DNA from 3 places in the Plantactinospora sp. BB1 genome. Region 3 is predicted to be linked to each of the others. Evidence: predicted binding sites of a transcription regulator. Region 3 holds the regulator's gene; each other region holds the start of a gene.

Region 1 (9,510 bases), 2.3 Mb from region 3:
GCCGCCTGATCAGCGACGCGCCGCTCGGCGACCTGACCTGGGAGGCGGCCCGGCCGGACGTGGGCCGGCTGCGCGAGATGGAGGAGGCGCACCAGGAGCGCGGCCAGTACTGGTACAACAGCGGCGCCCGACACGACGCCACCGGCCGGCTGGTGGCCTGGACCGGGATCGGCATGAACACCAGCTGCGACTGGCACGCCTTCCAGCAGATCACCCTGGTCGAGCCGGCGCACCGGGGGCACCGCCTCGGCACCGTGATCAAGGTCGACAACCTGCGACACATCCGCGCGCACGAGCCGGCGCTGCGGGTCATCGACACCTACAACGCGGCGTCGAACGACTACATGATCTCGATCAACGAGGCGCTGGGCTTCCGCGCGGTGGCCGGGCTCAACACCTGGCAGGCAACCCTCTGACCAGCGGCGCCCGCCCGGGTGCGCAGGCTGGGACCGGCCGGGCCGGTGCGGCATGATGGCGGGATGACGGAGACCCCGCACCCCTTCTTCGCCCGGCACGCCGACACCCTGGAACGGGCGCTGACCGCGATCACCGAGCGCTCCTACTGGTCCGCCTACCCCGAGTCGCCCAGCCCCCGGGTCTACGGCGAGACCGCCGCCGCCGAGGGCGAGGCGGCGTTCCGGGCGTACCTGGGCGGCAAGTTCCCGCTCGACCAGCCCGGCACCGGCGACTGGGTGGCCACCGAGGCGAGCCCGTTCGGCATCGACCTCGGGGTGAGCTACCCGCACGCCGACGCCGAGGTGCTGCTCGCCGCCGCCGCGACCGCGCTGCCGACCTGGCGGGACGCCGGGCCGCAGACCCGGGTCGGCGTCTGCCTGGAGATCCTCGCCCGGTTGCACGCCCACGTCTTCGAACTGGCCAACGCGGTGCACGCGACCACCGGGCAGGCGTTCGTGATGGCGTTCCAGGCCGGTGGCGCGCACGCGCTGGACCGGGCCCTCGAAGCGCTCGCCTACGCGTACCGGGAGATGACCCGGCACCCGGCGACGGCGGCCTGGGAGAAGCCGGCCGGCAAGGGCGACCCGCTGCGGATGACGAAGAACTTCCACGTGGTGCCGCGCGGGGTGGCGCTGGCGATCGGCTGCAACACCTTCCCGACCTGGAACACCTACCCGGGACTCTTCGCCTCGCTCGTCACCGGCAACCCGGTGGTGGTCAAGCCGCACCCCCGGGCCGTGCTGCCGCTCGCCATCACCGTCCGGTACGCCCGCGAGGTGCTCGCCGAGGCGGGCTTCGACCCGAACCTGATCCTGCTCGCCCCCGAGGCACCGGGCGAGAAGCTCGCCTCCACCCTGGCGCTCCGCCCCGAGGTGCGGATCGTCGACTTCACCGGCTCCACCGAGTACGGCGACTGGCTGGAGGCGAACGCCCGGCAGGCGGCCGTCTACACCGAGAAGGCCGGCGTCAACGCGATCGTGGTCGACTCGACCGACGACTTCGCCGGGATGTGCCGCAACATCGGCTTCTCGCTGGTCCTCTACAGCGGACAGATGTGCACCACCCCGCAGAACATCCTGGTGCCCCGGGACGGGATCGAGACCGACCAGGGGCACAAGAGCGTCGACGAGGTCGCCGCCGGCATCGCCGGGGTGGTCGGCAAGCTCACCGGCGACCCGGCCCGGGCCGTCGAGCTGACCGGGGCCATCGTCAACGACGGGGTACTGGCCCGGCTCGACGAGGTCGCCGGGATCGGCGAGCCGGTGTTGCCGTCCCGCCCGGTCGCGCACCCCAACTATCCGGGTGCGGTGGTGCGTACGCCGCTGATCGCGAAGCTCGGCGCCGACGACGCCGGCACGTACGGGCGGGAGTGGTTCGGGCCGATCTCGTTCGTGATCGCCACCGACTCCACCCCGCACAGCCTGGCGATCCTGCGGCAGACCGTCGGCGAGCGGGGCGCGCTGACCGCCTCGGTCTACTCCACCGACTCCGCCGTGCTGGACGCGGCCGAGACCGCGGCGATCGAGACCGGGGTGCACCTCTCCTGCAACCTCACCGGTGGCGTCTTCGTCAACCAGTCGGCGGCCTTCTCGGACTTCCACGGCAGTGGCGCCAACCCGGCGGCGAACGCCGCGTTGACCGACGGCGCCTACGTCGCCAACCGGTTCCGGGTGGTGCAGGCCCGCCGGCACAGCTGACCGGTGCGCGGAGGGGTTCCCGCCGTCCCGGTGGGCCCCCTCCGCCGTCAGGCGGTCCGCTCGGTTGCGCCGTCAGGCGGTTTGGTGGCTCGTGCCGTCAGGCGGGTTGGTGGCTCGCGCCGTCAGGCGGTTCGGCGCATCTGTAGTTCGCGCAGCGTCGGGATGGTCGGGTGCGGCACCCGTACCCCCGTGTCGACGAAGCCCAGCCGCTGGTACGCCCGTACCGCCCGGTCGTTGCCGACGACCACCTCCAGCAGCAGCTCCGGCCGGCCGGCCGCCCTCGACCAGTCGGCCACCGCCTCGACCAGGGCGGCCAGCAGGCCGCTGCCCCGCCAGGCCGGGCTGAGGTAGACGGCGAAGACCACGGTGAGGCCCGGCTGGCCGGGTGCGGCCTGCCCACCGGCGTGCCCGACGACCCGACCGTCGACCTCGGCGACGAAGGCCGCCGTCCGGTGCCCGGTTGACATCCCGGCGATCCGGGCCGCGTACTCGGAGTGCGGCCGGGCCGCCGCGTCGGCGAGCGTCTCCAGGAAGGCCAGTGGCGAGTCCGCGAGCATCTCCAGGCGGATCGCCCGGACCCGGGCGGCGTCACCGGGGCGTACCCGGCGGACCGGTGGGACCTCGACGGCTGGCCGGAGACCGTAATCGGTCGTCCGGGCGGCCCGGTCCGGCGCGGTCGTCCCGGGGCGGTCGGTGGGGTGCTCGGAGCGCGGCCCGGTGGTGGTCTGCGGGATGGAAGCCGGCACGCCGGCCATCGTCGCACGCCGTACGGGGAGCAGTTTCGGCGGGTGACGGGGCCGCCGCCGGGTTCGGTGCGGGCGGGTTGACCTGGGCAGCGATGGTCGCCAATGGCTGAGAGACGGGAAAACGACCGTCCGGTTGCCCGCCCGGTGACCGTTTTGGCCTAGTGCGCTGCCACCCGACCTTGGTGTACGGTGCGGGTTCGGCCGCTCGATTCGTTGGATCCCGTTCAATTGCATGATCCATTCGGGGAAAGCGACTCGGCGGCCCCGGCAGGCATACGGCGTCGCCGGAGCTCGGGCAGCTCCGACGCGACCGAAGTAAGGAAGTGCACCGTGGCGCAGGGCACCGTGAAGTGGTTCAACAGCGAAAAGGGCTACGGCTTCATCGCGGTCGATGGTGGGCAGGACGTCTTCGTCCACTTCTCCGCGATCGAGATGGACGGCTACAAGGCGCTTGACGACGGTCAGCGCGTCGAGTTCGAGATCGCCCAGGGTCAGAAGGGCCCGCAGGCGGAAAAGGTCCGGGTCATCGCCTGAGCTGCCGGGCCGTCGGCCCGCCGCTCCTCGGGTTCGTCCCCGTTCCGCACCACCCGGTCGCCGCCCCGCCGTGGCCGGGACCGTTTCCGGCCCGTTCCGGACCCCCACCGTTCGACGCCGCTATCGGTGATCGCGGTCTGCGGCCCGGCGGGTCCCCGTGTCGAGTACCCGTGCGTGTTCGGCCTTTTCGGGTGCCGATCGGATCGGGGTGCCGACGGTCGAGTAGCCGGGCCGGTCACCCGGCTCCGGGTGCCCATGTGTGGCGCCCGGTCGCGCCCTCCGTCGCTTTCTCCCGGAGGATCTTCCGGGGTTGCCGAGACGAATCGTCACCCCGGCGGTGTGCGGTCGGGAACCGGTCCCGGGTCCGCGGTCCGGAACGCGACGGTGTCCCGATCGGGGCGACTCGACCGCGCCCTGCGGGACTTTTCCCGATTGCGAGAACCGCGCAATTCGGTGCCGGTGGACGGCGGGCTGGCGCGGGTCTGTTGCCGGGGAAGGGGTAGCGGCTGATCGGGCCGTGCCGGCCGGCGGGGCGGGACCGCCCGGATTCGTCGGCTGCTCCCGGTGGCGGCCACCTGATGCCGGAACCGGTCGACGTCCCGCCCGTCGAGCACGGGCCGAGCCCGACATCGCTGGTTCGGCTGCCGTTCCGCTCCGGTTCGGGTACCGGCCGCCCGCCGTACTCCGGCCGCGCCCGGACCGGTACCACGGCTCGGTCCGACCCGCTCACTCGCTTGCACTCGGCAGGGGAGAGTGCTAAACAAGTGTTTGGCACTCGCACACCGTGAGTGCCAAGGTCGGGGCGGTAGGGCCACGGTCGCGGGCCCGGGAGCGGGTGCGCGGCACATGGCCGGTCGTCGCGGGCTGTCCGGCCCGGCCGGCGGACGTCACTGTCGCACAGCGCGACGGAGCACGGCGGGCACCCCTGCGGGTGCCGGCGAGCCCCGTCCGCCAGTGCCGTAGTGACGTCCGAAGGTGCGTAATCAGGCGGCAGGTCGGGGTCGGCAAGGCTCCGGCGGCCGTGAGTGTCCAGGAGGACAACGCCGTATGGCCAAGATGATCGCGTTCGACGAGGAGGCGCGCCGCGGCCTTGAGCGGGGCATGAACACCCTCGCCGACGCCGTAAAGGTGACGCTGGGCCCGAAGGGCCGCAACGTCGTGCTCGAGAAGAAGTGGGGCGCCCCCACCATCACCAACGATGGTGTGAGCATCGCCAAGGAGATCGAGCTCGAGGACCCGTACGAGAAGATCGGTGCGGAGCTGGTCAAGGAGGTCGCCAAGAAGACCGACGACGTCGCCGGTGACGGCACGACGACGGCGACCGTCCTCGCCCAGGCGCTGGTCCGTGAGGGCCTGCGCAACGTCGCGGCCGGTGCCAACCCGATGGCCCTGAAGCGGGGCATCGAGGCCGCCGTCGCGAACGTCTCGGAGGAGCTGAGCAAGCTCGCCAAGGACGTCGAGACCAAGGAGCAGATCGCCTCCACCGCCTCCATCTCCGCCGGTGACACCAGCGTCGGCGAGATCATCGCCGAGGCGATGGACAAGGTCGGCAAGGAAGGCGTCATCACCGTCGAGGAGAGCAACACCTTCGGGCTCGAGCTTGAGCTGACCGAGGGCATGCGCTTCGACAAGGGCTACATCTCGGGGTACTTCATGACCGACCCCGACCGGATGGAGGCCGTGCTCGACGACCCGTACATCCTGATCGTCAACAGCAAGATCTCGACGGTCAAGGACCTGCTGCCGATCCTCGAGAAGGTCATGCAGTCGGGTAAGCCGCTGGCCATCATCGCCGAGGACGTCGAGGGCGAGGCCCTGGCGACCCTGGTGGTCAACAAGGTCCGGGGCACCTTCAAGTCCGTCGCCGTCAAGGCGCCGGGCTTCGGTGACCGCCGCAAGGCCATGCTGGGCGACATCGCCATCCTGACCGGCGGGCAGCCGATCAGCGAGGAGGTCGGCCTCAAGCTGGACGCCGTCGGCCTCGACATGCTGGGCCGGGCCCGCAAGGTCGTGGTGACCAAGGACGAGACCACCATCGTCGACGGTGCCGGCGACGCCGACCAGATCAACGGTCGGGTCAACCAGATCCGCGCCGAGATCGAGAAGAGCGACTCCGACTACGACCGCGAGAAGCTGCAGGAGCGCCTGGCCAAGCTGGCCGGCGGTGTTGCGGTGATCAAGGTCGGCGCGGCCACCGAGGTCGAGCTGAAGGAGCGCAAGCACCGCATCGAGGACGCGGTGCGCAACGCGAAGGCCGCCGTCGAGGAGGGCATCGTCCCCGGTGGTGGTGTCGCGCTGGTCCAGGCCGGCAAGACCGCCTTCGACAAGCTGGACCTGGCCGGCGACGAGGCGACCGGCGCGCAGATCGTCAAGATCGCGCTGGACGCCCCGCTGCGGCAGATCGCCGTCAACGCCGGCCTCGAGGGCGGCGTCGTGGTCGAGAAGGTTCGCAACCTGGACGCCGGGCACGGCCTCAACGCGGCCAACGGTGAGTACGTCGACCTGCTCCAGGCCGGCATCATCGACCCGGCCAAGGTGACCCGTTCGGCGCTGCAGAACGCGTCGTCGATCGCGGCCCTGTTCCTGACCACCGAGGCTGTGGTGGCGGACAAGCCGGAGAAGACCCCGGCTGCCCCGGCCGCGCCGGGCGGCGGGGACATGGACTTCTGAGTCCAGGCTCCACGTCGTGGGGGCGGGCCGCGTCAGCGGTCCGCCCCTTCGTCATGTCGGCATCCGCCGCTGGTTGCGTCGCTTCTCCGCCTGGCTGAACGGTTCCCGGACGGAGATCGGCGCGTCCACCGGTGCCACTACCTCCTCGGGCGGGATGCCCTCGGCCCCGGCCATTTCCGCCCGCTGGTCGGCGTCCCCGTAGTCGAACCGGGCCGGCGGACCGGGCGTGGAGAGGTCCGCCGTCGGGGCCCAGGCGACCGAGAGATCGTCGACCGGTTCGTCGTCTTCTGCCATGACTTCCTCCTCCACCGGAAACGGTAGGAGGCCCGGGCCGGTCACACGGGCAAATGGCGCGGTATCGATGTGAACCGCTGCCGGGACCGCCCGCCCGACAGCCGGCCGTCAGAGCTGCTTGGCGTAGAGGAAGAAGACCCGCTCGATCCGCGCCCCGGCGCTGCCCGCGTAGAACGGCACCGGGCCGACCCAGCCGATCTCGGCCCGCAGGTGCCCGGCCGCCCGCTGGTCGCGCAGGCACCGGCGCAGCAGTACGCCGCCGATCCCCAGGCCCTGGGCGGCCGGCGCCGTACCCATCGGCCCGAACCAGCTCGGCCGGGACGAGCCGTACGCGGCGAAGCCGAGCAACTCCGGCGCCCCGCCCCCGGCCGGCGTACGGACCGCGAGGTGGCAGCCGGCGCCCTGCCGACCGACCGAGTGCAGCAGTTCGACGTCCCAACTGCCACCGAAGGTCGACCGGGCGAACCCGGTCAGCAGCTCCAGGTCGGCCGGCTCGGCCCGGCGTACCGTGACGCCCTGCTCCGCCAGCCGTCGCTCGGCCGCCTCGGTGGAACGCAGCGCCGGAGAGGACTCGGTGGAGAGGTCGGCGGTCATGTTCCAGGCGGTGCCCTCCGGGGCGTAGCCGAGGGCCAGCACGGTGCAGATCGCCGGGGTGTACCGGACGTCGATGCCGGGCCAGACGTAGTGCGGCGGGTTGCCGGCGACGCGTACCCGGGTCGCGCCGAGCCCGTCGAGCGCCTGCTCCAGCCGCGTCACCAGGGCCCGGCCGATGCCCTGCCGTCGCCGGTCCGGGCGCACGGCGACCAGGTCGAGGTGGCCGGCGGTCGGATCCGGACCCCGGTCGGCCATCGAGCCGAGCGCGACCCCGGCGAGCCGGCCCTGCTGCCACGCGGCGACCCCGACGGTCCGGCGTGGCCCGGCGGCGCCCGGCAGCGCGGAGTCGTCCCGGAGCCGGGCCACGATCTCGGCCGCCTCGGCCGAGTCCTCCGGCAGGTCCAGCGCCACCCGGCAGAGTTCCACCACGGCGGGTAGCTGGTCGTCGGTCAACTCGGTGAAGGACGGCTCGACGCTCACAGCCGCAGACCCTAACCGAGCCCGCCCGAACCGACGCGGCCCGGCTCGGCGGGCACGCCCCGGACGCCGGCTACCGGCCGGACCGGCCGAGTTCCCGGGCGGCCCCGACCGCCGCGAACGCGTCGACCAGGCCGGCGCCGGTGACGTTCCGTTCCGAGCCGCACATGTCGGTGCTCAGCCCCGACGGGTCGGTCGGGTCGGCCGGTCCGGCGGTGTCGAGCAGGATCCGTCGGGTCGTCTCCAGGTCGCCGACCAGCGCCGGGTTGGCCGACCACATCAACGCGACCACCCCGGCCAGGTGCGGCGCCGCCATCGAGGTGCCGCTGAGCACGCCGTACCCGCCGCCGGGCAGCGCCGAGAGCACGTCGGCGCCGGGCGCGACCAGGTCCGGTTTGGGTACCCCGCCCGGTGCCGGGCCACGGCTGGAGAAGGAGGTGATCCGGCGCTGCCGGTCCACGGCACCGACGGTGAAGACGTCCGGGTACGGGGCGGGCGGGTCGTCGACCGATCCGCAGAACGAACCGGTGTTGCCGGCGGCGGCGACGAAGAAGATCCCGGCCGCCGCCAGCGCCGAGGTGGCCGGCTGGAGCGTCTCCGGGGCGCAGCCCTCGATCTCGGGGCAGCCCCACGAGTTGCTGAGCACCTGGGGTGCCCGATCCGGGCGCCCCTGGGTGAACGGGTCGGCACCGGGCGGGAACGGCGCCAGCATGAACTGGAGACAGTCGAGGTAGCGCGCCGGGTTGCCCAGGTTCCGGTCCAGGTTTACGCAGCCGACCCACTGCGCTCCGGGCGCCACCCCGACCCGCTCGTCGCCGACGGCGGTGGCCAGGGTGTGCGTGCCGTGGCCGCCCAGGTCGGTGGGGGAGCGGGAGTCGTTCCACGGGTCGTGCCAGGAGTCGTCGCCGCCCCGGAAGCCGGCGGAGAGCGCCGGGTGCCGGCCGTCCACGCCGGAGTCCGAACCACCCACCACGATGCCCGAGCCGTCCACGCCGAGCTGCGACCAGACCCGGTCCGCGCCGATCAGGCCGAGGTTCCAGCTCGGTACGGCCGGCGCCGGCTCGTCGCCACGCCTCGGTGACCCGCCGGCCGGCAGCGGGCGCAACCGCTGGCTGACCAGTACCCGGTCGACGTCTCCGCGCCGGGCCAGCCAGGCCCGTACCGCCGCGCCGCCCTGCACCTCGACGCCGTTGACCAGGTAGTACGGGGTGTGCTCCAGGTGCAGCCGGTCCAGTTCCCGGCGCAGGTCCGCCTGGGACCGTTCGGCGGTCTCGACGAGTCTCCGGTACACCTCCCGGCCCCGGGCCTGCCGACCGGCCGGACCGGTCTGCGCCGCCACGCCGGTCAGGTCCGCCTGCTCCCGGAGTACCACGAAGAGCCGTTCGCCGTGCCAGCCGGGGGAGCCGAGTCCGACGTACACCGCACCGGTGGCGAGCAGCAGGACTCCGGCCACGGCGGCGGCGACCGGGCGGCGCGGTACGGGTGCGGTGGGGCGACCGAGGCCGACCCCGTACCCGATGCCGAGCAGGACCGCGACGGCGAGCGAGCCGGCGGCGGCGACGGCGGCCCAGAACGGCACGTCCCGGGCGCCGGAGAGCAGCAGGGTGATCTCCTCCGGGTCGACCAGGGTCAGCGGCCCGGCGACGGCGATGCCGACCAGCCAACCGACCGGGGCGGAGCCGACCGGTCGCGCCTGCGGCTCCGTCGTCCCGGCCGTCGCCCCGGCCGTCGGTCGGGGCCGGGAGGTCACCCGGAGGGCGGCGAGCGCGAAGCCGGCCGGTGGGAGGAGGAGCAGTGCGCCGAGTTGCGCCCCGGACTGGCCGATCCCGCCCGCGAGCAGCGCCAGCGTCACCCCGGCCACCAGCCCGCCGACCAGGACCAGCCGCGCCCCGCCCACCGGGCGCTCCGGTGCCGACCCGCCGCCGTGACCCGCCGCCGACCCGCCGCCGTGCGTCGTCGCCGGCCGCTCGTAGCCGGCCCAGAACCCTCCATCGAGGATGGTGGCGGCCAGCCAGCCCAGCGCGGCCGAGGCGAGCAGCCCG
Region 2 (9,510 bases), 2.5 Mb from region 3:
GCTGGATCTCCCCGCCGCTGCCCTTTCCGGTACGCCCGATCGCCTCGAAGATCGCGCTGGGCAGCACGTACCGGCCGAGCACCGCCAGGTTGCTCGGCGCGTCCTCCGGCTTCGGCTTCTCCACCAGCCCGGTCACCTCGACCACCTCGCCGAGGTCGGCGAAGCTGCTGTCGGCCGGCGCCACCGACGCGATGCCGTACCGCTTGGTCTCCTCCGGCGGCACCTCGAAGAAGGCGAGCACGATGCCGCCGGTCCGGGCCTGGAGGTCCAGCATGGCCGGCAGCAGCGGCTCGGAGAGGTTCACGAACTCGTCGCCGAGCATGACCGCGAACGGCTGGTCACCGACGTGCGTCTCGGCGTACCCGACGGCGTGGCCCAGGCCGAGCTGTTCCGGCTGCCGGCAGGTGTAGATCTGCGCCAGTTCCCCCGGCCGGCGCACCGCCGCCAGCAGCTCCGGGTCGCCCTTCTCCTCCAACCGCGCCTCCAGGTCGGGCCGGCGGTCGAAGTGGTCGACCATCGCGGTCTTGCCCCGGCCGGTGATCAGCAGCACGTCGTCGATACCGGCCTGGGCAGCCTCCTCGACGATGTACTGCAACACCGGACGGTCGACGACCGGCAGTAGTTCCTTCGGCACCACCTTGGTGGCGGGAAGGAACCGGGTCGCCAGGCCGGCGGCGGGGATGACCGCCTTCACCGCCCGTCGTCCGGCCGTCGACGTCGAGGAGTTGGCTGGGGTGGCTGCGTTCTCCGGCATGTCGCGAGACTATCGGCCACGGCCCTGGCGCGGCGGTTGTGGCCCGGATAACGCGCCGTCCGGGCCGCCGTCCGCGGTGACCGGTCCGTCTCCGGCCGACCGCCCCGCCCGGGTCGGCCAGCCGCCGCCCGCGCCGGGCATCGGCCGGCCGCCGGCCCAGGGCAGCCCGTCGTCCGGCGTCGCCGCGCCGGTCCGGACCGGGATCTCCTCGACGGTCGGTCGGCCGCCGGGCGTGGCCGGGTGGCTGGCCGTGGCCATCTGGTACGTGTTGCGGCCCGCCGCCTTCGCCGCGTAGAGCGCCTCGTCGGCCGCGACCAGCAGTTGCGGGCCGGTGGCGGCGTGGTCGGGATAGACGGCGACCCCGATCGACACGGTGACCGAGACTAGGGCCCGGACCGGGGCGACCGCGCCGGGCCGGGGACGGATCGCCATCGGGGTCTCCCGGACGGCCGCGCCGAGCCGTTCCGCCACCGTCGCCGCGCCCCGGGCATCCGTCTCCGGCAGCAGGACCACGAACTCCTCGCCGCCCTGCCGGAAGGCGAGGTCCACCTCCCGCATCGCGCCCCGGATCCGCTGGGCGAACTCGGCCAGCACCGCGTCCCCGGCGGCGTGCCCGTAGGTGTCGTTGACCTCCTTGAACCGGTCGAGGTCGAGGGCGAGCACGCTGAGCATCCGGCCGAACCGGCTGGCCCGTTCGATCTCCCGCCGGATCGACTCCTTGAGGTAGCGGTAGTTCCAGAGCCCGGTCAGCGGGTCGGTCAGGGAGAGCCGCTGCGCCTCCTCGTGCATCCGGATGTTCTCCACCGCCACCGCCGCGTGGTCGGCGAAGGTACCCAGGGTGACCAGGTCGACGTCGTCGAACTCGTCCGCGCCGAGCCGGTCGTAGAGGGCCAGTACGCCGACCGGGGTACGCCCGCTGACCGGCACCCGTCCCACCCCGAACGTCAGCCCCGGACGGGCGGTACCCGCCTCGGCACCGGTACCCGGCCAGCCGGCGGCGGTCGCCGGGCGCAGCGGCGGGGTACCGCTCCCCGGCTCCGCCCCCGGATACCCCGTCTGACCGGCGGTACCGGAGGACGGCAGCGGCACCGCGACGTAGGTCCGGCAGCGCGGCTCGCGGCCGTAGAGACGCGGACCGTCCCGGTCCAGCCGGCCCCGGCGCGGCTCACCGGTGGCCACGACCGTGCCGAGCAGTCCCTTGCCGAGCGGTACCCGCAGCGCCGGTGGATCGCCGTGCCGCCGCCGTTCGTCGGCCGGTCGGCCCCGGTCCGCGCCCACCGACCCGCTCCCCCGAGCGGGCCCCGGACCGGCTGCCCCGCCGCCCGGCGGAACCGCCGCCCCGCCGGCCCCGGCGCCGGCTGTCCCGCCGTCGGCCGGGCCGGCTGTCCCGCCGTCGGCCGGGCCGGCCGTCCCGGCGTCCGCCGGGCCGCCGGGGACGGGTGTGCCGGACGACGCCGCCCCGCTACCGGACGGCGCCGCCCCGTAGCCGGTCGCCGATGCCGGTGGGCCGAGCCCGACACCGCGTCGGTCGAGACCCTCGGTGCACTGGCTGACCAGGACTCCCGTCCTCGGGTCGAGCAGCAGCACCACGCCGGCCCGGGCCCCGGTCGCCGCCATCGCGGCCCGGAGCAGCAACTCGAAGATCCGGTGCAGGTCGTGCGAGCTGGCCAGGGTGTCGCCGAGCACGGCGAGCTGCTCGCGCAGCTGGTGCCGACTGACCACCAGCGCCCGGAGGTAGGACTCCGCCTCCCGGGTCATCCGGTTGAAGCTGTCGGCGAGCCGGCCGACCTCGTCCGGGGACCGGACCGGTACCCGGGTCGCCAGGTCACCCTCGGCGACCCGGTCGGCGGCCCGGGCCAGTTCGGCCAGTGGCCGGGTGGTCGACCGGGCCAGCCGGCCGGCGGCGAGCACCGCGAACACCCCGGCGAGGAGCACGACGATCGCCAGGGGGCCGTACCGGGTCATCGGCGGGTCCCGGGGTACCGACAGCACCAGCGGTAGCGGCTGACCGGGTGCCGGACCGACCCGCCGGACGTACCGGCCCCCGTTCGCCTGGACGACCTTGTCCCCGGAGATCCGCCGGGCGGCGGCGAGCACGGCCGCCCGGGAACCGGTCGACTCGGTACTCGGTGACTCGGCCCCCTGCGGTCCGGCGTCCGGAACTGCGCCGCCGGGCGCCGCGGTTCCGGCGGACGAACCGGCCGACGAACCGGCCGACGAGGAGACCGACGAGGAGACGGTGTGCGGCGCGGCACTGCCGACGGGTCCGGGCACCGGAAACGCGAGCCCCGGTTCGGGAACGGGGTCCGGTTCGGGCACGGGATCCGGTTCGGGGACGGGATCCGGTTCGGGGACCGAGCCCGACGGCGACGGCCCCGGGGAGGTCACGGCCGGCGCGGGCACCTCGCGCAGCAGGGTCACCGCCGTTCCGCTGGCGCTGGCGAGCCGGCGGACGAACGCCGCGTCGAGGGCCTGTGCGGTCCAGACCGCGCCGGTCACCGCTCCCGAGCCGTCCCGGAGTTCGACCCGGGCCGCCAGGGCACGGGGTGCCGGGCCGGTACCGGCGGCGCCGTCGCAGGAGGCCCAGGGGCGGGCGGGTGCCGCCGGAGTGACGAACTCGACCGTGTCGGCCGAACCGAGGATCACGACCGCGTCCGCCAGCCCCCGGGTCACCACCTCGCCCGCCGCGCCGGTCCGGCTGGTCGGATCGGCGAGTACGGCCAGCGCTCCAGCCGTGGCGTGCAACTGTCGACAGAGCGCGCCGACCGACGTACGGACGGCTTCGGCGGCGAGGTTGAGCCGGTGTTCGGCCTGGTGGCGGCTTGCCGTGGCGACCGTACCGGCGACGGAGAGCGCGCCGAGCAGCACCGGCCCGAGCACGACGGCGAGGAAAGCTGTGGTCAACCGTCCGCGCAGCGTCACTCATCCCCCCGGAAGCTCGGCACCCGATGCTGCGATGCTGACCCAACCGCATTGGTTAACCGGCCTGGCCCCGGGAGTGTTACGTGCCGGATTTTTCGGATGAAGGTGTCGGTCCGCGCAAGATCGCGCTCCGGACCACCGTGCTGGCCCGGCGCCGGGCGCTGTCGGCTCCGGCCCGGCTGGCCGCCGCCGAGCGCCTCCGGGCCGAGCTGCGTGCCCTGGTCCAGCGGGTACGACCACGCCTGATCACCGGTTACGTTCCGGTCGGCAGCGAGCCGGGCGGGGCCGGGTTGCCGGACGAGTTGGTCGCCGCGCTGGGACCGGCCGGGCGACTCCTGCTGCCGGTACTCCGCCCGGACCTCGACCTGGACTGGGCGCCGTACGCCGGACCGGGTTCACTGGTCGCGGCCGGTCGGGGGCTGCGGGAGCCCCGTACCGACCGGCTCGGTCCGGGTGCGATCGGCTCCGCCGGGCTGGTCGTCGTACCGGCGGTGGCGGTCGACCGGCGCGGTCTCCGGCTCGGTCGCGGCGGCGGCTCGTACGACCGCGCCCTGGCCCGGGTCGCGCCCGGCGCTCTCACCGTGGCGCTGTTGCACGACGGCGAACTGGTCGACTCGGTGCCGGCGATGGATCATGACCGTCCGGTACGCGCCGTGATCACCCCTTCCGGCGGGTTCGAGCACGTGGGGGCCGGTTGACGGCTCCCGCTGCTCGCGTTGCCGGGCGGCCGGTCGGAGTCCCGCCCGGCGTCGGCCTGGACACTTCGGCTGGACGAAAACGGGTACGATGCCGCACCATTGGCACTCGGATACGTCGAGTGCCAACAGGCTGCAAGATCCGGAGGGGAACGTGCCCACCTACCAGTACGCCTGCACCGAGTGCGGCCACCAGCTCGAGGCGGTGCAGTCCTTCACCGACGAGCCGTTGACCGAGTGCCCGGCGTGCGAGGGTCGCCTGCGCAAGCTCTTCAACTCCGTCGGCATCGTCTTCAAGGGTTCCGGCTTCTATCGGACCGACTCCCGGAGCAACGGTTCGGAGGGTGGCGGCTCCGCGGCGAGCAAGTCCGACTCGTCGAAGAGCGACTCCGCGAAGACCGGCTCCGGCGGCGACTCGGGTTCGACCGGCGGCGGCACGTCCGGCACGTCCGGCAGCGGCGGGGCCTCCGGCTCGGCCAACGGCGCGTCGAGCGGGTCCGCCGGCAAGCCGAAGGCGGCCTCCTCCTCCTCGACCAGCTCGACCTGACGGCCGCCGACCTGCCGCCCTCGCCCGACTCGTCGGGGGTCGACGTCGCCGTCGCGTTCCGAGGAGTTATCCACAGCCCTCCGAGTTATCCACAGGCTGTGAGTTTTCCGCCGCCTCCCCGGGCCGACCTCGCCTAGCCTGCTGCGCACCGGACGGCGCCGACCTCGCTGGCGTCGCCGGGCGAGGGAGGTTCGCCGTGGCGCTCGACCGTACGCCCACCCGTCGGGACGGCACGCTGAGCCCGGCCCGCTGGACACGCCCCGGCGCCGGCTCAATCCTGCGCTGGCTGCTGGTGGTCGCCCTGGTGACGCTCGCGCTCGGTGCGCTCTACCTGCGGGAGCCGACCTCGACCTGTCCCGCGCCGTCGGCCGGCCCCACCGGGGGCGAGGTCGGTCCGTCCCGGTCCGCTGCGCCGGTCGCCGGCACGGGGTCCGACGGGCCGGCCGGGGCGAGCCCGGCGGGGAGCGGGTCGCCGGGTGCGCCGGCAGCGCCGAGCGGGGTGCCGGTGCCGGAGGGGACCGTGGGGGTGCCGATCCGGCTCGCCGAACCGGCGGCGCTGACCGTGGCCCGGCCGGGAGCCCGGGTGGATCTCCTCGCGGCGCCCGGCGGCGACCAGGCGGGCCGGTCCCCGAAGCCGACCGTACTGGCCACCCGGGTGCTGGTACTCGACGTACTCGGGCCGGGCCAGACCGACGGCGCGGCCAGCGCCATCTACCTGGCGCTCCGCCCCGACCAGGCCCACCGGGCGGTCGGGATGCCGGAATCCACCCGCTTCGCGATCATCGTTCGCGCGTAGCCGCGTCGCGACCGGAGCCCGTCGACGGGTGCCGGAGGGGGCAGGCGGTCAGCCCCAGTGCGGTGGCCGATCGGCGAGTAGCCGCTCGTCGTTGGAGTCCGGCCGCTCGCCCCAGCCCCGGTCGGTGTCGTCCACCGACTGCTCCGGCGGCACCCGACGGTCACCGGTCGACCTGACCGGCCGCTCGTCGTCCCGCCCGCCGCTCGTGCTGTGCTGCTGCTCCGTCCCGGACACCCGGCAAGCGTACCCGGGGCGCCGGGTCGACGGCTCCGTCGGTGACCGCGGGCGAGGGGCCGCGGAGGGCTCGGGTTGGTAGCGTCGGACAGCGTGACGACGCAGAGCGGGAACTCCGCCGATGACGCCTTCTGGCGTCGACCCACCGGACCGCCCGCCGACGCCCCGGAGTCCACGGCAGGGTCCCCGGCGCCGCCACCGGTACCCGAGATCCACTATCCCGGCCCGCCGCCGAGCATCACCCCGCCGCCGGGCTGGCGCCCACCGCTGCACGTACAGCCGGCGCCGCCACGGCCACTGCCGGGCCAGGACCATGCCGCGCTGGACGCCGAGGAGGGGAGCGCACGGACGCTGACCTACGGCGTCGGCATGGTCGGCGGCGCGGTGGTACTGGTGCTGATGTGCCTGCTCTGCTCCCGGGCCCTCTTCTGACGACCGGCGGCCGGGACCGCAGCACGCCCCGCTAGAGGACGCCCTGCCAGACCGCCTCGGCGCCGGTGTCCCCGGTGAGGTAGACGTACCAGACGTTGAGCGCGGCGAGCACCACCACGATCGCGCCGAGCAGCAGGTTGAGCCACCCCGGCAGGGACCGCTCCCGGGTGAACCGGGGGCTGGTCACCACCAGCAGCACCAGCGTCACCACGCCGAGGGCGAGACTCCACCAGAGGGTCAGTTCGCCGTACCCCTGGTGCTCCACCACCTTCTGCAGGATCTCCGGGCCGTAGCCCTTGGCGGTCAGTACCTCCTGGAGTTCCTCACCGGACTGCACCGCGAAGAAGGCGGCGACCGGCGCGGCCACCGCCAACACCGCCGCCGCCCAGTCGAGCCGGTTGCGGAACCGGGGCAGCACGGCGTACCCGGTGGAGACCAGCGCGAGCAGCGGCACGAAGACGACGGCCGCGTGCACCAGCAACGCGTGTGCGGGGAGACCCATGACTTCCCTGAACACCGACGCCTCCTTGCTACCGCTCCCGACGGGAGCGAACGGACGGTACGAAAATTCGATCACGTCATCCGCGACCTATACCGGTACACGGGGATCGAGCCGGGGCGGTTCAGCCGGGTTCCACCTCGGGTGCGACACCGGGTACGTGTGGCGGGCGCCACGATCGACTCGCATCCGCCTTGTTGGGTCCCCATCGACGTGCTGTGATAGTGGGATGACTGGCGAGGAACTGCTCCGGTCGAGGGGCCTTCGGGTCACCCGGCCGCGCCTCGCCGTACTCGAGGTGCTGGCCGCCGGTGGGCACCTGGAGGTGGAGGAGATCACCCAGCGGGTCCGGCAACGCCTCGACTCGGTCTCGACGCAGGCGATCTACGACGTACTGGGTGCGCTCTCCCGGGCCGGGCTCTCCCGCCGGATCGAGCCGGCCGGGTCACCCGCCCGGTACGAGGCGCGGGTCGGCGACAACCACCACCATGTCGTCTGCCGGGGCTGCGGCGAGATCGCCGACGTGGACTGCGCGGTCGGTTCCGCACCCTGCCTCGACCCGGTGACCGCGTACGGCTTCCAGGTCGACGAGGCCGAGGTCACCTACTGGGGCCTCTGCCCGAGCTGCCAGTCGCGCAGGGCCACCGACGACTGATCACGGCCGCGCCCAGCGACCCGGCCGCGCCCAGAACAACCCGCCGCCCGCCGCCCGCCGTCGGACGGGCGGCATTGGCCGGAGGGAACCGGAACGCGGGCGAGGCACCCGTCGGCGCGTCACGCCGTCTCGGCGTGCCCGCCGTCGCCCGGCTCGACGGGCACGAGGGCGCGTTCCACCGCCGCCCAGGGCTCGCGCTCGGGGGCGTCGGCACCGGCCGGGCAACTGCGGCGGTAGTCGCACCAGCCGCACCGGATGCCGGGCGAGACCGGAAATGCCTCGTCCGGGTCGGTGCCGTCGGCGACCGCCCGCTCGGCGGCGATGATGTCCCGGGCGGTGTCCTCGGCCCGGGCGAGTTGCCGGGCGAGCGATTCCTCGCTGTGGTCGTGCCCGGCCACCGTCCGGGTCGGCAGGTGGTGCAGCTCCACCCGCCGGCACGGCTTGCGGAAGACCCGCTCGGCCGCGTAGGCGTAGAGCGCGAGCGCCTGGGAGCCACGGGCGTCGTCGGAGTCCAGGCCGGTACGCCCGGTCTTGTAGTCGACGATCACCAACTCCGTACCGTCCGGGCCGGTGCGCGAGTCGATCCGGTCGGCGCGACCGTTGAACGCCAGTACGGCGGTCTTGACCGCCACCACCCGCTCCACCCCCAACGGCTCGTCGGCGGGGTCGAGCGTCTCCACGTAGGACTCGAGCCACTCCAGTGCCCGGCGGAAGATCGCCCGCTCCTGCTCCTCGTCGCGGTAGCCCTCCCGGACCCAGGTGCCCTTGAGCAGCGTCGGCAGCGCCTCGGGGCGGCGGCGGTCGGGCGGCAGCGCATACCAGTTACGCAGTGCGGTGTGCACGCTCGCGCCGAGGGAGTTGTGCGCCCACGGCGGCCCCTTGGGCGGCGCCGGCCGGTCGAGATAGGAGTAGCGGTAGCGGCGCGGGCAGTCCGTGTACGTGCCGAGCTTGCTCGGCGTGCAGACGAAGAGGCGCTCGGGCATCCCGTCGAACCCCAACTGCTCGGGCTGGGCGCCGCGCGGTCGAGGGGTCCGGTTGCCGGCGGACGATGGCCTTCGCACGCCCCGATCCTGCCATGCCGGTCCGACACCCCCGTCGATCCGCCACCCGCCCGCCCCCGGACGACACGTGTCGGCAGAGGCACGCCCGCCGAGGGCGGGACGGGAGGGCGGCGACCGGAGTCCGCGGAACGCTCAGGAGGCGTGCAGGTGTGCGGTGACGAAGGCGGCGACGGAGTCGGCGATCAACTGCACCGCGATCGCGGCGAGCAGCAGGCCGGCGATCCGGGTCAGCACCTCGATCCCGGCCGGCCGGAGCACCCTGACCACGATCCCGGAGAAGCGCAGGATCAGCCAGACCGCCACCATCACCGCGACGATGCCGACCCCGATCGCCAGGTAGTCGGCCGTGCCCTCGGCGCGCTGTACGAAGAGCATCGTGGCGACGATCGCGCCGGGACCGGCCAGCAGGGGCGTACCGAGCGGCACCAGCGCGATGTTCGAGGTGTTCTGCTGGCCGGGGTCGTCGGCCTTGCCGGTGAGCAGTTCCAACGCGACCAACAGCAGCAGCAGGCCACCGGCGCCCTGCAACGCCGGCAGGTCGATGTGCAGATAGTCCAGCAGGGTCTGCCCGGCTACCGCGAACACGACGATCACCCCGAGGGCGAGCGCCACCGCCTGCCACGCGGCGCGTACCCGTTCCCGGGCCGGCATCTGGCCGGTCAGGGCGAGGAAGATCGGCACCATGCCCGGTGGGTCCGTGATCACCAGCAGGGTCAGCAGGACCTCGCCGAGCAGCTTCATGTTCACGTGATCACGTTAGCCGGACGCCGAGCCGCATCCGCCGAGGTCAGCCCGGGTCGGCGAGTACCCCGACCCCGCTGCTCGCCGCGAGAATCCGCTCGTACGCCTCGACCTCGGTGGTGTACGCGCCGAGCCGGACGCTCTTGTGCGCACCGTGGAAGTCGGAGGAGCCGG
Region 3 (9,510 bases):
CTCCGGGCGGCGGGCTACACCCGGATCTCCCTGGGCATGCAGTCGGCCGCCCCGCCGGTGCTGGCGATCCTCGACCGCCGGCACACCGCCGGCCGGGCCACCGAGGCCGCGCAGGAGGCCCGGGAGGTCGGCTTCGACCACGTCAACCTGGACCTGATCTACGGAACGCCGGGGGAGCGGGCCGAGGACTTCGCGGCGTCGCTTCGGGCGGTGCTGGCCGCCGGGGTCGACCACGTCAGCGCGTACGCCCTGATCGTCGAGGACGGCACCCGGCTGGCCGCCCGGATGCGGCGCGGCGAGCTGGCGTACCCGGACGACGACGTGGCGGCGGACCGCTACCTGGCCGCCGAGGCGGCGCTCTCGGCGGCGGGTTTCTCCTGGTACGAGGTCTCCAACTGGGCCCGTACGCCGGCCGCGGCCTGCCGGCACAACCTGCTCTACTGGACCGGCGGCGACTGGTGGGGCCTCGGCCCCGGCGCGCACAGCCACGTCGGCGGGGTCCGCTGGTGGAACGTCAAGCACCCGTCGAGTTACGCGGCCCGGCTGGCGGCGGGGCACTCCCCGGGGCAGGCCCGGGAGGTGCTCTCGGCCGAGGAGCGGCGGACGGAGGAGGTGCTGCTCGGGCTCCGGCTCGCCGCCGGGCTGCCGCTGTCGGTCCTCGACGACGCCGGTCGGGCGGCTGCGGCCGGAGCCTGCCGGACCGGTCTGCTGGACGGGGCGGCGTACGACGCGGGGCGGGCCGTGCTCACCCTGCGCGGCCGGCTGCTGGCCGACGCGGTGGTCCGGGACCTGCTGCCCTGATCCGACCCGTTTCGACCCCGGATGGCGCGATGGCCCGCGCCGGAGCCGGCGCGGGCCGTCGCGGAGACGGTTCGGGCGTTACTTGATCATGCGGATGGTCATCGGGTACCGGTACAGCACGCCCTCGTTGGCCTTCATGCCGGCGATGACCGAGAAGATCAGCACGATCACCCAGGCGATCAACGGCAGGAAGAACAGCACGATGGTGCAGGTCCCGACGATCAGCGAGACGATCGAGATGATGCCCCAGGTGATCTGGAAGTTGAGCGCCTCGACCGCGTGTGCGCGTACGGTCGGCGACTCGTTGCCCTTGGCGAGCAGCGCGACCAGCGAGGCGATGAAGCCGACCACGATGCCGCCGAAGTGCGCGATCAGGGCCCAGGTCTTCTCGTCGCTGTTGGCGTAGCCGGACGGTGCCGGGGCGCCGTACGGGTTGCCCGGCGGCGGGTAGCCACCCGGCGGCGGGTAGCCGGCGCCCGGGTACCCACCCGGGGGCTGACCGCCGGGGGGCGGGTAGCCGCCACCGGGAGGTGGGTAACCGCCGGCCGGCGGGTAGCCGCCGCCGGGCGGGGGATAACCGCCACCGGAGGTCGGATAGGTCCCGCCACCTGACGTCGGGTACGTCCCGCCACCGGAGGTCGGGTACGTCCCCGCGCCCGAGGTCGGGTACGTCCCGCCGCCCGAGGTCGGCGGGGGCGTGCCGGGCGCACCGTACTGCGGTGCGGCGGGCGGGGGGTACCCCTCGCCTGGTGTCGGGTATTGGCCCGGATTCATCGGGGTGGTCGGGTCCTGGGGCGGACCGCCGTATTCTCCGGGAGGGCGAGGCGGTTCAGTCATGGAGGTCACGGTAGGACTCCCGATCAACCAGCGCCAGCCGCCCCCCGAATCGAATCTGGACAATGGCCGACCGTACCTGCTAGGTCCACCGGGGTAGGGTGTGCTGGCAAGCCTGTTGTCCAGGTTCGGATATCCCCTCCAAACGATCATCGCGCCGGGTACGCCTTGGTCGTAGACTGGCACTCGCTACAGTCGAGTGCCAGGGCGGACCTGGCCCGACCGTCGTGGTCGCCCCGGTCGTTTCGCCCAGCCGGGGCCGGGACGTCGCAGGGAGGTGAGGATGGGTCTCGACGACCGCAAGCTCGACGTGCTGCGCGCGATCGTGGAGGACTACGTCGCCACCCAGGAGCCGGTCGGCAGCAAGGCCCTGGTCGAGCGGCACCAACTCGGGGTCTCCCCGGCCACCGTCCGCAACGACATGGCCGTGCTGGAGGAGGAGGGCTACATCCGGCAGCCGCACACCAGCGCCGGCCGGGTGCCCACCGACCGTGGTTACCGGCTCTTCGTGGACCGGCTCTCCCGGGTCAAGCCGCTCACCCCGGCCGAGCGCCGGGCGATCGAGCGTTTCATGGTCGGCGCGGTGGACCTCGACGACGTGGTGCACCGTACGGTCCGGCTGCTCGCCCAGCTCACCCGGCAGGTGGCCGTGGTGCAGTACCCGAGCCTGGCCCGCTCCGCCGTCCGGCACCTGGAACTGGTGCCGATCTCCACCACCCGGCTGATGCTGGTCATGATCGCCGACACCGGTCGGGTGGAGCAGCGGCTGGTCGAGCTGCCCATCCCGATCACCGCCGACGACGTGACGGACCTGCGCCGGCTGGTCAACGAGCGGCTCGTCGGCAAGAAGCTGGCCGACACCCCGCCGCTGGTCCAGGCGCTGGTCGAGGAGGTGCCTCCGGGGCTCCGCCCGGCGATGACCACGCTCGCCACGGTGCTGCTGGAGACCCTGGTCGAGCGGCACGAGGAGCGGATCGTGATGGCCGGCACCGCCAACCTGACCCGGGGCGGACTGCTCGACTTCCAGGGTTCACTGCGACCGATTCTCGAGGCGCTCGAGGAGGAGGTCGTTCTGCTCAAGCTGATCGGCGAGGTGGAGCCGAACACCCTCCAGGTGCGCATCGGCGACGAGAACGAGATCGACAACCTGCGGGCCACCTCGGTGGTCAGCACCGGATACGGTCCGGGTACGACCATCGTCGGCGGACTCGGCGTGTTGGGGCCCACTCGGATGGACTACCCGGGCACCATCGCCACGGTGCGGGCCGTGGCACGCTACGTCGGCGACGTGCTGGCGCAGAACTGACCACCAAGCTCACCCCTGACGACCGGCGGACGGTAACGCGAGACAGACATGAGGACACGGAACGCAGTGGCCAAGGACTACTACGGGATTCTCGGCGTCAGCCGGGACGCCTCCGACGACGACATCAAGCGCGCCTACCGCAAGTTGGCGCGGCAGTACCACCCGGACGTTAATCCGGATCCGGAGGCACACGAGAAGTTCAAGGACATCAACGCCGCGTACGAAGTCCTCTCGGACGACCAGAAGCGGCAGATCGTCGACCTCGGTGGCGACCCGCTGGCTCCCGGTGGCGGCCCCGGTGCCGGCCCGGGCGGTGCCGGCGGGCCGTTCGTCGGCTTCCAGGACATCATGGACGCCTTCTTCGGCGCGGCGGGTGGCTCCCGGGGGCCGCGTCCGCGTACCCGGCCGGGTGCCGACGCCATCCTGCGGCTCGAACTCGACCTGCACGAGACGGCCTTCGGGGTCGAGGCGCCGATCGCGGTGGACACCGCCGTGCTCTGCACCACCTGCACGGGGGCCGGCACGGCGCCCGGCACCCACCTGGCCACCTGCGAGGCGTGCGGCGGGCGGGGCGAGGTGCAGTCGGTCCAGCGCACCTTCCTCGGCCAGGTCGTCTCGTCCCGGCCGTGCACCGTCTGCCAGGGGTACGGCACGGTCATCCCGCACCCCTGCCCGACCTGCGCCGGGGACGGCCGGGTGCGTACCCGTCGCTCGCTGACCGTCAAGATCCCGGCCGGGGTCGAGGACGGCATGCGGATCCGGCTGGCCCAGCAGGGCGAGGTCGGCCCCGGCGGCGGTACTGCCGGCGACCTCTACGTCGAGATCCACGAGCGGCCGCACGACGTCTACTCCCGCAAGGGCGACGACCTGCACTGCCGGGTCACCGTGCCGATGACCGCCGCCGCACTCGGTACCCGGCTGACCATCAAGACGCTGGACAGCGAGGAGCCGGTCGACGTCAAGCCGGGCACCCAGCCGGGCTCGACGCTGCGGCTGCGGGCCCGGGGAGTGCCACACCTGCGCGGTACCGGCCGGGGCGACCTCTACGTGCACCTCGACGTGCGTACCCCGACCAAGCTCGACGCCGAGCAGGAGCGGATGCTGCGCGAGTTCGCCAAGACCCGGGGCGAGGAGGTCGCCGAGCTGACCAAGCAGGGCGGCTTCTTCTCCCGGATGCGCGACGCCTTCAACGGCCACGCCTGACGGCCACGCCTGACGGCCACGCCTGATTGGCGCGTCGTCCGGCCGGCGAGCCGTGCCGGCCGGACGACCCGCTAACCTGCTCGCCGTGAGCGCGCCGCTGTTCCTGGTCGAGTCGTTGCCGCCGGACGACTCCGTCACGCTGGACGGTCCGGAGGGGCACCACGCGGCGACCGTGCAGCGGCTGCGTACCGGCGAGGAACTGCTGCTCGCCGACGGACGCGGCGGCACCCTGACCGCCGTGGTCACCGCCGTCGGCCGGGGCACCCTGACCGCCGCGGTCACCTCCCGGCGGTACGTCGACCCGCCCGACCCGAGGCTGGTGGTGGTGCAGGGCATCGCCAAGGGCGACCGGGCCGAGCTGGCCGTGCAGGCGATGACCGAGGTCGGGGTGGACGAGATCGTGCCCTGGGCGGCGGAGCGTTCGGTGGCGCAGTGGCGCGGCGACCGGGGCGCCCGGGCCCGGGACCGCTGGGCGGCGACCGCCCGTGAGGCGGCCAAGCAGGCCCGCCGCGCCTGGCTGCCGACGGTCGCCGGCTCGGCGCAGGCGCCGGACGAGTCGACCCGGGCGGTGGCCCGGCGGGTCGCCGAGGCGGCGGCCGGTTTCGTGCTGCACGAGGAGGCGCGGGCGCGGCTCGGCACCGCCGACCTGCCGCCCTCCGGCGACATCGTGCTGGTGGTCGGTCCCGAGGGAGGCGTGTCGCCGGCCGAGTTGGCGACGCTCACCTCGGCGGGTGCCGTACCGGTCCGGCTCGGCCCGGAGGTGCTGCGTACCTCGACCGCCGGGGTCGCCGCCCTCGCCGTCCTCTCCACCCGCCTCGGCCGATGGTGACCCGCAGTTCAAGATTCTTGTAGATCTGCGGTCAGCTCCGAACCACAGATCTACAAGAATCTTGCGGGAAGGGGTGGGTCAGCGGTCGAGGGTTGTGGACTGGCGTATGTCGGCGATGCTGTGCGCCGCCTCGACCCGGTAACGGCCGGGGCGGGTCTGCCAACCGTCCCGCTCCCAGACCTGGAAGATCCGGGCCGGCAGGGGCACCCGGACCGTCGCCGCCGCTCCGGGAGCCGCCTCGGCAGCGGCGAAGCCGGCCAGCCAGCGGACCGGACGGTCCGGCTCGGCGGCCTCCGGGCCGACGTACACCTGCACCACCTCGCGGCCGGGGCGGCGACCGGTGTTGCGGACGGTGACCACCGCGACCGGCCCCTCCGCCCCCTCCTCGACGGTCAGCGACTCGTACGCCCAGTCGGTGTAGCCGAGGCCGTGCCCGAACGGGAAGAGCGGTGCGGCCCGCCAGCCCCGGTAGCCGACGAAGATCCCGTCGGTGTAGTCGAGCACCCCGTCGACCGGGGTGGTGGAAAGCGCCGGGCAGTCCTCCGGGCGGCGTGGCCAGGTGGTGGGGAGCCGTCCGCCCGGTTCCGCCCGGCCGAGCAGCACGTCGGCGAGCGCCGCCCCGGCCTCCTGCCCGGGAAACCAGGTGAGCAGGATCGCCGCCACCTCGTCGGCCCAGGGCATCAGCACCGGGGAGCCGGCGTTGACCACCACCACCGTCCGGGGATTGGCCGCCGCGACCCGCCGGACCAGCTCGTCCTGCCGGCCGGGCAGCGTGAGCGTGCTCCGGTCGAACCCCTCCGACTCGACCTCCTCGGTGGTGCCGACCACCACCACCGCCACGTCGGCGTCGGCGGCGATCCGGACCGCCTCGTCGAGCAGGGCGTCGTCCGGGGCGACCGCGGGCTCGGCGTGCCCGAGGGTGACGGAGACGAAGCCCGGGTGCTCGCCGTCGACCATCCGGCGGGTGAGCCGTACCTCGACCGGCTCACCGGCCCGTACGGCGATCTCGAACCGGCGCTCCACGGTGGCCCGGAAGACGGTGCCGGGCTCCTCCGACGGCTCGTAGAGCGGGCCGTCGAAGATTTCCGTGCCGTCCACGGTGAGGGTGAGGACCCCGAAGCCCTCGACGGCGAGCCGGGCGGTGCCGCTGCGCAGCGGCGTGTGCACGGCGGCGAGTTCGATGCTGACCAGCTCCTCCGGCGGCAGCCCGTCGGGCAGCTCACCCATCCAGCGCACCGTCGCCCGGTCCAGCTCCGTCCGGTAGCGCTCCCGGCCGTCGGCGTCGCGCAGCGTCGCGGTGATCGGCGTCCAGGCCACCCCGCCGGCCGCCGGCAGCCGGAGCCGGGGGTCGGCGCCGACCGCGTGGTCGAGGTCGGCCTCGGGCAGCGCGGCGGTCAGCCCGGCGAGCGGGGAGATGGCGTGCGGCGGCACGACCAGCGCACTGCCGCCGCCCTGGATCTGCGCGTCGTCGGCGAGCGCGCCGAGCACCGCGACCCGGCGCAGCTGACCCGGATCGAGCGGCAGCAGGTCGCCGTCGTTGCGGGCCAGCACGAAGGAGCGGACCGCGACCGCGTGCGCCAGGGCGGCGCCGTCCGGCGGGCGCGGCCGGTCGGCGGGGGCCACCGCCGGGGGTACGCCGTCGAGCAGCCCGACCCGGCCGGCGAGCCGGAGCACCCGGCGTACCTTGTCGTCCACCTCCGTCTCGGCGACCGTGCCGGCCCGGACGGCGGCGACCAGCGCGGCGCCCCACGGGTCCCCGGCGGCCGGCATCACCACGTCGAGGCCGGCGTTCGCGGACGCCTCAGTGCTCCTCGCCGCCGTCCAGTCCGAGACCACGATCCCGTCGAAGCCCCACTCCCGCTTGAGCAGGTCCCGGAGCAGGCCGGCGTGCTCGGTCATGGTGTGCCCGTTGACCCCGTTGTACGCCGCCATCACCGCCCAGACCCCGGCGGCGACGATCCGTTCGAACGGGGCGAGGTAGAGCTCTCGGAGCGCCCGTTCGGAGACCCGGACGTCCACGGTCATCCGGTCCGTCTCCGAGTCGTTGGCGACCAGGTGCTTGACCGTGGCCCCGACGCCGAGGTCCTGTACGCCGGTGACGTAACCGACGCCGATCTCGGCACTGAGCAGCGGATCCTCCGAATAGCACTCGAAGTGCCGGCCGCCGAGCGGGCTGCGGTGCAGGTTGACGGTGGGGGCGAGGAGCAGGTGGATGCCGTTGCGCCGGCATTCGGCCCCGAGCACCCGGCCCGCCTGCCGGGCCAGCGCGGGATCCCAGGTGGCGGCCAGCGCGGTCGGGCTGGGCAGGGCGATCGACGGGTTGTCCGGGGCCCAGCGGACGCCGCGTATCCCGATCGGGCCGTCGGACATGACCAGCGAGCCGAGCCCGATCTCGGGTACGGCCGGCAGGGTCCAGAAGTCCTGGCCGGAGAGGAGCCGGACCTTGGTCTCCAGGTCCAGCGCGGCGAGCGCCCGTTCGACCACCGCCTCCGCCGGGTCGGCCACCGCGTCCGCCCCGTCGGCCTTCGTCCCGTCCGCCCCGTCGGCCGCGTCCGCCCCGTCGGCCTTCGCTCCGTCGGCCTCCGCCGTGTCCCGCCGATCCACCGTCATCGTCGCGCCCCTTCCACCGGCCGGATATCGATCATCCTGCCAGTCCGGGCCGCCGCCCGCCGCCCGACGACCACCGCCCGATTTCCGGACTACTCCGGTCGGCGTCGTCCGGCGCCGGTCGGCGTCGTTCGGCGGCGGCGGTCAGGTACGCAGGTAGGAGGCACCGTTGAGGTCCACGATGGTGCCGGAGGCCCACTCCGCCTCGGGCGAGGCCAGCCAGTGCACGGCGGCGGCGATCTCCTCCGGCCGGGCGATCCGGTTGAACGGGCTCTGCGCCCGGATCGCGTCGCCGCGCGGCGCCTTGAGGTGCTCGTTGGTCATGTCGGTCTCGACGAAGCCGGGCGCGACCGTGGCGACCGCGATGCCGTACGGGGCGAGGGCCACCGCCAGGGACTGGCCGAGCGCGTTCAGCCCGGCCTTGCTGGCGCCGTACGCCGGCTGCGTCGGCTCGCCCCGGAACGCGCCCCGGGACGAGACGTTGACGATCCGGCCACCCGGCTGCGGCAGGTGCCGGGCGGCACACCAGATGGTGTTGGCCGCGCCCAGCAGGTTGACGTCGAGGGTGCGGCGCCACTGCTGCTGCCACTGCTCGTAGGAGGACTCGAAGACCGGGTGCCCGGCATCCGCACTGCCGAAGACCCCGGCGTTGTTCACCAGTACGTCCAGGCCGCCGAGCCGGTCGGCCGCGTCGTCGACCATCGCGCGTACCTCCTCCGGGTCGGCCAGGTCGGCCCGGACCACCACGTGCCCCTCGCCGGGCAGGGCCGCGACGAGTTGCTCGGCCAGCGGCGTCGAGTCGCGGTGGTGCACGGCCACCCGATCGCCTCCGGCGGCGAACGCCGTCGCCACCGCCCGCCCGATCCCCCGGGACGCCCCCGTCACCAGCACCGCTCGTCCAGTCATCCGGCCATGATGCCGGTCGCCGCCCACCCCGGCCCGACCGGGCCGGCCCGGCCCGTGCCGGAGCGCGCCGGCCGGGCCGTGTCGCGCCGTGCGCTAACGGTGCCGTGTCGCGCCGTGCGTCAACCGGACCGCGTCGTGCCGGGTGCCGGCCGGGCCGCGTCGTGTCGCGTGCCGGCCGGGCCGCGTCGTGCCGGGTGCCGGCCGGGCCGCGTCGTGCCGGGTGCCGGCCGGGCCGCGTCGTGTCGCGTGCCGGCCGGGCCGCGTCGTGCCGGGTGCCGGCCGGGCCGCGTCGTGCCGGGTGCCGGCCGGGCCGCGTCGGGCAGGGGCAGCCCCTACGATGGCGATGATGGAGACCAACTGCCTGTTCTGCCGGATCGTCGCGGGCGAGATCCCGGCCACCGTCGTCCGGGAGACCGACACCACGCTCGCCTTCCGGGACATCGACCCGAAGGCACCGGTGCACGTGCTGGTGATCCCGAAGGAGCACTACGCCGACGTGGTGACCCTGACCGAGGCCGATCCCGGGCTGGCCGGCGACGTGCTCGGCACCGCGGCGGTGGTCGCCGAGACCGAGGGACTGGCCGCCGACGGCTTCCGGCTGATCTTCAACACCGGCCCGTACGGCGGGCAGGAGGTCTTCCACGCCCACGCCCACGTGTTGGGCGGCGCGCCGCTGGGGCCGATGCTGGCCCGCTGAGCGCGGCTTCCCCCGCCCCGCCCCACCGGTCGGGAAACCCGCGCGGACCGGGGCGGCCGGGGCGGTGGCCAGCGGGGACGGCCAGGTGGGCGGGCGTTAGGATCCGTGATCTTGGCGAAGGGATCGCCGGCGAGGGGGCATCGTGGCCGAGGGAGACGGACGGTTCGAGCGGCTGGTCCGGCAGGCGCAGGCCGAGTCCCGGATCCCGGCGGTCTCCGCCGCGCTGCACCGGGCCGACCGGCCGCTGCGGACCTGCACGGTCGGCACCACCGGCAACGACGCGCCGCTGGGCCCCGGTACGGCGTTCCGGATCGGCTCGGTGACGAA

What was found. The regulator HrcA, encoded in region 3, represses chaperone genes, less so after heat shock. The targets are predictions, from matches to a motif close to GGTTNGCACNCTCNNNNNGAGNGTGCNAACC.
Region 1: a site for HrcA is predicted at 4,200-4,230, ahead of groL (chaperonin GroEL). Genes of this name have one in related genera too.
Region 2: a site for HrcA is predicted at 4,472-4,502, ahead of C6W10_RS09220 (FmdB family zinc ribbon protein). Genes of this name have one in related genera too.

The regions. Positions count from the first base shown of each region.
Region 1 covers NZ_CP028159.1:1,919,319-1,928,828, forward strand. The annotation lists gene C6W10_RS08145 (GNAT family N-acetyltransferase) at 1-416, shown strand, start outside; gene paaN (phenylacetic acid degradation protein PaaN) at 480-2,153, shown strand; gene C6W10_RS08155 (GNAT family N-acetyltransferase) at 2,276-2,722, opposite strand; gene C6W10_RS08160 (cold-shock protein) at 3,230-3,433, shown strand; gene groL (chaperonin GroEL) at 4,481-6,103, shown strand; gene C6W10_RS08170 (hypothetical protein) at 6,155-6,397, opposite strand; gene C6W10_RS08175 (GNAT family N-acetyltransferase) at 6,506-7,471, opposite strand; gene C6W10_RS08180 (S8 family serine peptidase) at 7,542-9,510, opposite strand, start outside.
Region 2 covers NZ_CP028159.1:2,131,125-2,140,634, reverse strand. The annotation lists gene C6W10_RS09235 (UTP--glucose-1-phosphate uridylyltransferase) at 1-754, opposite strand, end outside; gene C6W10_RS38455 (diguanylate cyclase) at 764-3,658, opposite strand; gene C6W10_RS09225 (5-formyltetrahydrofolate cyclo-ligase) at 3,760-4,374, shown strand; gene C6W10_RS09220 (FmdB family zinc ribbon protein) at 4,526-4,918, shown strand; gene C6W10_RS38450 (flagellar biosynthesis protein FlgA) at 5,115-5,714, shown strand; gene C6W10_RS09210 (hypothetical protein) at 5,763-5,948, opposite strand; gene C6W10_RS09205 (hypothetical protein) at 6,042-6,380, shown strand; gene C6W10_RS09200 (DUF2231 domain-containing protein) at 6,412-6,897, opposite strand; gene C6W10_RS09195 (Fur family transcriptional regulator) at 7,109-7,534, shown strand; gene C6W10_RS09190 (RecB family exonuclease) at 7,654-8,595, opposite strand; gene C6W10_RS09185 (MarC family protein) at 8,728-9,342, opposite strand; gene C6W10_RS09180 (PHP domain-containing protein) at 9,383-9,510, opposite strand, start outside.
Region 3 covers NZ_CP028159.1:7,988,400-7,997,909, reverse strand. The annotation lists gene hemW (radical SAM family heme chaperone HemW) at 1-801, shown strand, start outside; gene C6W10_RS35120 (DUF4870 domain-containing protein) at 880-1,638, opposite strand; gene hrcA (heat-inducible transcriptional repressor HrcA) at 1,919-2,941, shown strand; gene dnaJ (molecular chaperone DnaJ) at 3,008-4,144, shown strand; gene C6W10_RS35105 (16S rRNA (uracil(1498)-N(3))-methyltransferase) at 4,230-4,973, shown strand; gene C6W10_RS35100 (glycoside hydrolase family 3 C-terminal domain-containing protein) at 5,052-7,583, opposite strand; gene C6W10_RS35095 (SDR family NAD(P)-dependent oxidoreductase) at 7,725-8,486, opposite strand; gene C6W10_RS35090 (histidine triad nucleotide-binding protein) at 8,830-9,183, shown strand; gene C6W10_RS35085 (serine hydrolase) at 9,326-9,510, shown strand, end outside.